One region of the Halopseudomonas sabulinigri genome, then DNA from elsewhere that is predicted to be linked to it. Evidence: predicted binding sites of a transcription regulator. Region 1 holds the regulator's gene; each other region holds the start of a gene.
What was found. Region 1 encodes FliA, which starts transcription of late flagellar genes. Its sites were predicted from a motif close to CTAAAGTTTNNNNNNNNNNNGCCGNTAA; they were not measured.
Positions count from the first base shown of each region.

Region 2: a site for FliA is predicted at 1,336-1,363, ahead of flgM (flagellar biosynthesis anti-sigma factor FlgM). Genes of this name have one in related genera too.
Region 3: a site for FliA is predicted at 1,034-1,061, ahead of BLU26_RS00075 (methyl-accepting chemotaxis protein). Genes of this name have one in related genera too.

Region 1 covers NZ_LT629763.1:1,359,864-1,362,128, forward strand. The annotation lists gene BLU26_RS06050 (chemotaxis response regulator CheY) at 1-224, opposite strand, end outside; gene BLU26_RS06055 (RNA polymerase sigma factor FliA) at 445-1,179, opposite strand; gene fleN (flagellar synthesis regulator FleN) at 1,179-2,006, opposite strand; gene flhF (flagellar biosynthesis protein FlhF) at 2,039-2,265, opposite strand, start outside.
Region 2 covers NZ_LT629763.1:4,023,791-4,026,055, reverse strand. The annotation lists gene BLU26_RS18445 (chemotaxis protein CheV) at 1-431, opposite strand, end outside; gene flgA (flagellar basal body P-ring formation chaperone FlgA) at 549-1,259, shown strand; gene flgM (flagellar biosynthesis anti-sigma factor FlgM) at 1,402-1,725, shown strand; gene BLU26_RS18430 (flagella synthesis protein FlgN) at 1,765-2,223, shown strand.
Region 3 covers NZ_LT629763.1:14,797-17,061, forward strand. The annotation lists gene BLU26_RS00065 (thiopurine S-methyltransferase) at 1-12, shown strand, start outside; gene BLU26_RS00070 (AEC family transporter) at 43-972, shown strand; gene BLU26_RS00075 (methyl-accepting chemotaxis protein) at 1,286-2,265, shown strand, end outside.

The sequences.
Region 1 (2,265 bases):
TGCTTGAGGCGGTCATCGGCACGCACCGCACGCAGCAAATCGATGCCGCTCATGCCCGGCATGTTCCAGTCGGTCACCAGAAAGTCGAAATTACCGCTTTGCAGCATCGGCAACGCGGTATTGCCATCATCGGCTTCAGCCGTGTTGGTAAAACCCAGGTCGCGCAACAGGTTCTTGATAATGCGCCTCATCGTCGAAAAATCATCAACGATGAGAATTTTCATATTCTTGTCCAAGTCGACCTCCGTACAAACCAGGGAAAGTGCAGGCCTGCACCCCGAAAACCCATTGCAATGGCCAAACTAGCCGTATAAAGACGTTCTGAACAACCCTCTGCCGTGCAAACTGCTGTTCACAACACCCTCGCTACCACCATCAAAACAGGATCGGGCACAGTGCTACCATCAGCGCGATCCGAGCATTGTCCGGATGTTGGCGACAAAATCAATCATTTCGCCAACTCGACAAGCGTGCGCGCAGACGTGCGGCACATTGACTGTGCAATTGACTGACCCGTGACTCACTGACGCCCAGCACAGCGCCAATCTCCTTGAGATTCAGTTCTTCATCGTAATACAGCGACAACAGCAGCTTTTCACGCTCGGGCAAGCCGTTGATCGCCTCGGCCAGCGCCGCCCTGAAGCGCTCATCTTCCAGCCCGGCGAAGGGCTCAAAATCGCCCTGTACATCGGCCGGCGCGCCACTCTCCAGCAAATCATCAAAACTGAACAGCTTGCTGCCGGCGGTATCATTGAGGATCGCGTAATATTCCTCAAGGCTCATATCCAATTCGGCCGCAACTTCGTGATCTTTAGCGTCGCGCCCCAAACGGGACTCTACCGAGCGCATTGCGTCACTGACCATACGGGTGTTGCGATGCACCGATCGCGGCGCCCAGTCACCCTTGCGCACTTCATCCAGCATGGCGCCACGAATACGAATCCCGGCATAGGTTTCGAAGCTGGCGCCCTTGCCAAAATCAAATTTACGCGAGGCTTCGAGCAACCCGATCATGCCGGCCTGCATCAGATCTTCCACCTGTACGCTAGCCGGCAGGCGACCCAACAGGTGGTAGGCAATACGTTTTACCAGCGGAGCATATTGCTCAACGAGTCGATCCTGATTGTCTGCAGAAACTTGTGCTCGTGTATACATGCTCAATCCGCCAGCCGATGCAATCATAGGCCTGACCCGGTGGGCCGTACCAGACGTTCGACGAAGAACTCGAGATGTCCGCGTGGATTGGCCGGTAAAGGCCAGGCATCCACCTTCTGTGCAATCGCCCGAATGGCCATAGCCGCCTTGCTGCGCGGAAAGGCTTCGTAGACTGCACGTTGCTTCTGTACGGACTTGCGCACCGCTTCGTCAAAGGGTACGGCCCCGACGTATTGCAGCGCTACGTCGAGAAACCGGTCAGTTACTTTGGAGAGTTTAGCAAAGACCAGCCGACCTTCCTGCGGTGTGCCGACCATATTGGCCAACACGCGGAATCGGGTCATGCCGTGATCACGGTTGAGCAGCTTGATCAGTGCGTAGGCATCGGTAATCGAGGTTGGCTCGTCGCAGACGACAATCAGTGCCTCCTGTGCAGCACGCACGAAGCTGACCACCGAGTCGCCAATACCCGCCGCGGTGTCGACAATCAGCACGTCGATGTTATCGCCGACCTCGCTGAAGGCCTGGATCAAACCGGCATGTTGCTGATGATTCAGGCTGACCATGCTGGCGGCGCCGGACGCGGCGGGCACCACGCGTACACCACCCGGGCCATTGAGCATCACATCGCGCAGGTCACATTTGCCTTCCAGCACATCCGCCAACGTTGCCTTGGGTTTGAGACCCAGCAACACATCGACGTTGGCCAGCCCCAAGTCGGCATCGAGCAGCACGACGCGACGGCCCATGTCTGCCAGCGCCAGACTGAGGTTGACCGACACGTTGGTTTTGCCGATACCACCCTTGCCGCCAGTGACTGCGATAACCTGAACCGGATGATTGCTACCCATCTACGTTGATTACCTTGAATTATTGATTTTGCTTAGCTTGCCCGCTGGCCATGCATCATGCCGGCAAACACATCCGCCATCGCCTGATCGGCTGGCGCTTCATTACCTGCCATGCTGACCGCACGGCTGACCAGCTGGTGACCGACGGCCCGGTTGATATCGTCCGGAATCCGCTGGCCATCTGCCAGATAGGCTACCGGCAAACCCTGCTCCATAGCCAGCCCTAATGACTCACCCAGGGTCGCCGCTTCGTCAACCT
Region 2 (2,265 bases), 1.4 Mb from region 1:
ACCATCTGATTGTCGACCCGCGTCACCGCGGTGAGGTAGTGATCGCGACCGGTACCCTTTGGCGGCGGATGAATCTCGGACCAGTTCATGTTGACGATGCGCTCAACCGAGCGAACCAGAAAACCCTGAACCTTGTAGTTGTACTCAGTGATGATAACGAAAGCGGTATCCAGATTATCCAGCCCTGGCCCGCCCGTTGCGCGATTGAGATCAAGAATCGGCAGAGTGCCACCACGAATGTGCGCCACACCGCGAACCACAGGATGCAGCTTCGGCATCGTGGTCAGGCGAGGGCACTGCAGCACCTCTTTCACCTTGAACACGTTGATCCCGTATAGCTGATTGCCTGCCAGCCTGAACAGCAGCAGCTCCAACCGATTCTGACCAACCAGCTGTGTCCGCTGATTGACTGAATCCATTACACCAGCCATGGGCAGCTCCTTCTCGTCTTGAGCTCAATGCGGCATGTTTCCTGCAGCAATGGCCTTGAGGCTATTGGACTGACAGTAAAATGACACGCACCGACCATTTGTTATAAAGGTAATTGTATGCGTTTTATCACCGGGTGCGCGGCATTGGCGATATTTTTTTCCACGTCAGCGCTCGCCAACCCGCTCATTGACCAGCTTATCGGCGCGACCAATGGGTTTCTTGAGCAGGAAGTCGAGGAACATATTGCACGCAGTGGTCTGCCGGCGCGCTACGAGATCAAGCTCAACCGGCTCGACGCCAGACTGCGCCTGCCTGTGTGCCCGGAAGATCAACTCAGCGCCGAGCTGGAAAGCCCCGACATCCCGGTTGGCAGGGTTACCGTCCGCCTGACCTGTAACAGCAGCTCTCCCTGGCGCCTTTTTGTACCCGGCCAGGTCAGCCTGTACCAACAGGTGTTGGTCAGTGCCCGTCCGCTGGCGCGCAACAGTCTGCTCAGCGCAACCGACCTGACCCTGAAGGAGCGCGACACCAGCCTGCTGCGCGACAAATATCTGGTTGATCCGCAGCAGGCGATTGGCATGCGCCTGACCCGACCGGTGCCACCGGATACCATCATCACCTTTGCCGTGGTAGAACAAAACGAGGTGGTGCAACGTGGCGACAAGGTAGTCATCAGCGCCAGCAACAGCAATGTATCGGTGAAAATGCCCGGCGAGGCATTGGAAAGCGGTACGCTGGGAGCACAGATCCGAGTGCGCAACACGCGCTCGAACCGTGAGATAAAGGCCCGTGTCAGCGGGCCGGGACAGGTCAGGGTAGACATGTGATGAACGGCAAATTATGGGATATACTGCCGACAGAACCGAGCACGCCGTACTGTGATGCTCTTCACACTTATTTTCCCTAAAGTTTTCAGCCTCGCGGCCGTTAAAGCGGTTAGAGAAGATTTTACAGTTTGAGGAATTCATCATGGTCATCGACTTCAACTCGCCGAATGGTCCTAACGGAGCCGGCCGCAGCAACCAGACCAGCAGCACGTCTGGCAAGCGTGACGCAACGCTCGACAACGCCGAGAAAGCTACTAGCGGTACTACTCAGGAAGCCACAAGCGAGCGCTCATCGGTCAGCCTCAGCCAGCAGGCACAACAGCTGCAGGCCATTGAAGAGCGTCTGCGTGAGCTGCCGGAAGTCGATAGCGAGCGTGTTAACCAGATCAAACAGGCCATTGCTGACGGCAGTTATCAGGTCGATAGCAACCGGATTGCAGACAAGCTGCTCAGTTTCGAAAGCTGACCGGCTGTCTGATCCTGGCCAATGCTTGCGGAGGCACCGATGCACGCGTTGAACGATATTCTTCAACAGGCTGACCAGGATTGTGAACGCTACCTTGCACTGACCGAGCGCGAGCGCGAGGCCATAGTGCAGCAAAGCATGGACGAACTGGAACAACTGCTGCAGGAAAAGCGCCCGCTGATCGAAGCCCTCGCCCGCCACGATCAGAGCATCAAGCACTATTGCAGCCAGCAGCAAATCAGCGCTCAGAGCCTGCAAAGCCATGTTAGCGGCCTGAACGATGAAGCACTCAGCGCCGCCTATCAGCAGTTTCTCGAGCACCTGGAAGCCTGCAAGGCCGCCAATGACCGCAATGCACGACTGGTTCGACATAGCCAGAACAGCACCTCCAACCTGCTCGACCTGCTGCGCAATCAGGGCGAATCCAGCCAGAACATCTATGACCAACTGGGCAATCGGAGCCGGTCAGGCGTGTCACGTGACCTTACCAAGGTCTGAGGTGATGCCAATCAGCCAGCTTGCTGTATAGTAGTCCGCAAG
Region 3 (2,265 bases), 1.3 Mb from region 1:
GTCGCCGCCTAGAACGTTGCGGTCTTTGCTGTGAGATAAGCCATGCTGGCGTCCCTCGCCTTGTTGTACAAATTGCTACCACTCTACGTGACGGTGGCGCTCGGCTGGGTGGCGGGTCGCTATCTGGACGCCAGTGGTCGTCATATCGCCGGCATCATGATGTATATCGTCACTCCGTCGGTGGTGTTCGCCGGCGTGATGAATGCGCCGCTGTCGCCAGAGGTGGTGTTGCTGCCGTTTCTCACCTTCAGCCTCTGCTCGCTGCTGGGAATACTGCACCTGTGGCTCGCCAAGCGCTGGCTGCATGATGGCAGCGCGAACATGATTCCGCTGTCGGTAGGTACCGGTAATACCGGTTATTTCGGCATTCCGGTGGCCTTGCTGCTGTTCGGCGAGCAAGGTCTGAGTATCTATATCGTCTGCATGCTGGGCACCACGTTGTTTGAAAACTCCGTGGGCTTCTATCTGGCGGCGCGTGGCCGTTTCAGTGTGCGCGACTGCGTGCGCAAGGTACTGCGACTGCCCTCGCTGTACGCTTTTTTCTTGGCCGTTGCGCTGAATTACAGCGGGCTGCAGATCCCCGCTGCCTTCGTGCCATTGTTCGATAACCTGCGCGGTGCCTACAGTATCTTCGGCATGATGATTATCGGCATGAGTATCCTCAGCTTTCAGGGGCTGGCCGGCAACCTGCGCTTTACCGGCCTGGCATTCTTCGGCAAGTTCTTCAGTTGGCCACTGGCTGCGTTGTTGTTCTGGTGGCTGGACAGCCAGTTCCTGCATATCTACGACGTGGCGGTGTATCGCGCCATTTTGCTTATCTCCATCACGCCCATAGCCGCCAATACGGTGGTGATTGCGACGTTACTCGATACCAGCCCGCAACAGGTAGCAGGCACCGCCCTGCTGAGTACGCTGGTGGCGCTGGTCTATATTCCCCTGATGATCGCCTGGCTGCTGCCTGCAGTGGGCTAGCGGCCAAGCGCCATTATTTTGTAACAGCAGGTTTTTATCGAGTGAAAGCGCCTTAAATCCGTTAATGCTTTGCCGGATTTGGTCGATACTGTGGTTAGGAGGCGATAGCGCGGGGAAGGTGTATTGCGCCATTGCGGGGCGGTCCCGTGATCTTCTTCCCGTGGCGTTCGTCATACCTGTCTGGGCAGGACGTCCGGGGTCGACGGACCAAGGAACCGCATTTCAAAGGAGTTGAAGCGCCGTGTGCTACGGCGTTTGCCAGCGTCGCCAAATGCTATTGCCAACGCAGCACAACTAAAAAAGAGTGCAGACAATGATCAGCCTATTTCGTGACATGAGCTTCCGTTGGAAGCTGACACTGCCAATACTGGTTCTCGCCATTCTGTTTGGCGTTTTGGGGTTTTCTGCCTTTTGGGCAGTTAACCAGGTTGAAAGCCGGCTGGAGCGGGTTTCGCAAGAATTGCTGCCGCAAAGCTCACTCATCCTTGAAGCTGACCGCGATATGTACCAGGCGTTGCAGGCCGAGCGCGCGTTGTTGGCTGGGGTTCCGGCGGCCGAGGTAGGTGATGAGCAGACCGGTAATATGCAGCAGGCGCGTGATCGGATTGCGAAATACGGAGCGTCTACGGTTTCTGCGCAAGGCAAGGCGTTGGCGGCGGATTTTGCTCGTGCCTTCGAGGTTTGGCAGCGCACGTCGCTCGACAACGCACGTATGGCGGCCAGCGGTAATGCCGATCAAGCCAGTGAGATCAGTTACGGTCGTGGTTATCAGGAGTTCAGCACCGCACGCGATCTTATTGATCAGATGACCGAGCTGGTCAACGCCGAAGCAGAGCAGGAAGGCATCGACGCCCGTGCCGATGCTGACGCCAGTCACTTCAGGGTCGGGGTCGTATTGGTGATTGGCGCGCTGGTGTGCCTGCTGATGATCGCCTTCTTCCCCAGCCTGATCGTCACCCCACTGCACGATTTGCTGCAGCGCATTCGCGACATTGCTGACGGCGAGGGCGACCTGACCAAACGTGTAACCGTGCACTCCAGCGACGAGTTGGGCAAGCTCAGTCGCGCGGTAAACGACTTCCTTGAGCAGTTGCAGACGCTGATTCGCCAAGTCGCGGAGTCAACCTTGCAGGTTGCTTCTGCCTCCGAAGAAATGAGCGCCATTGCCACCGGGCAGGAGCGGCTGGTCAACGAGCAGTACATGGCGATCGACCAGGTCAGTACCGCCGCTACCGAGATGAGCGCCGCTATCCATGAGGTAGCGGACAACGCGCACAGCACGGCCGATGCGGC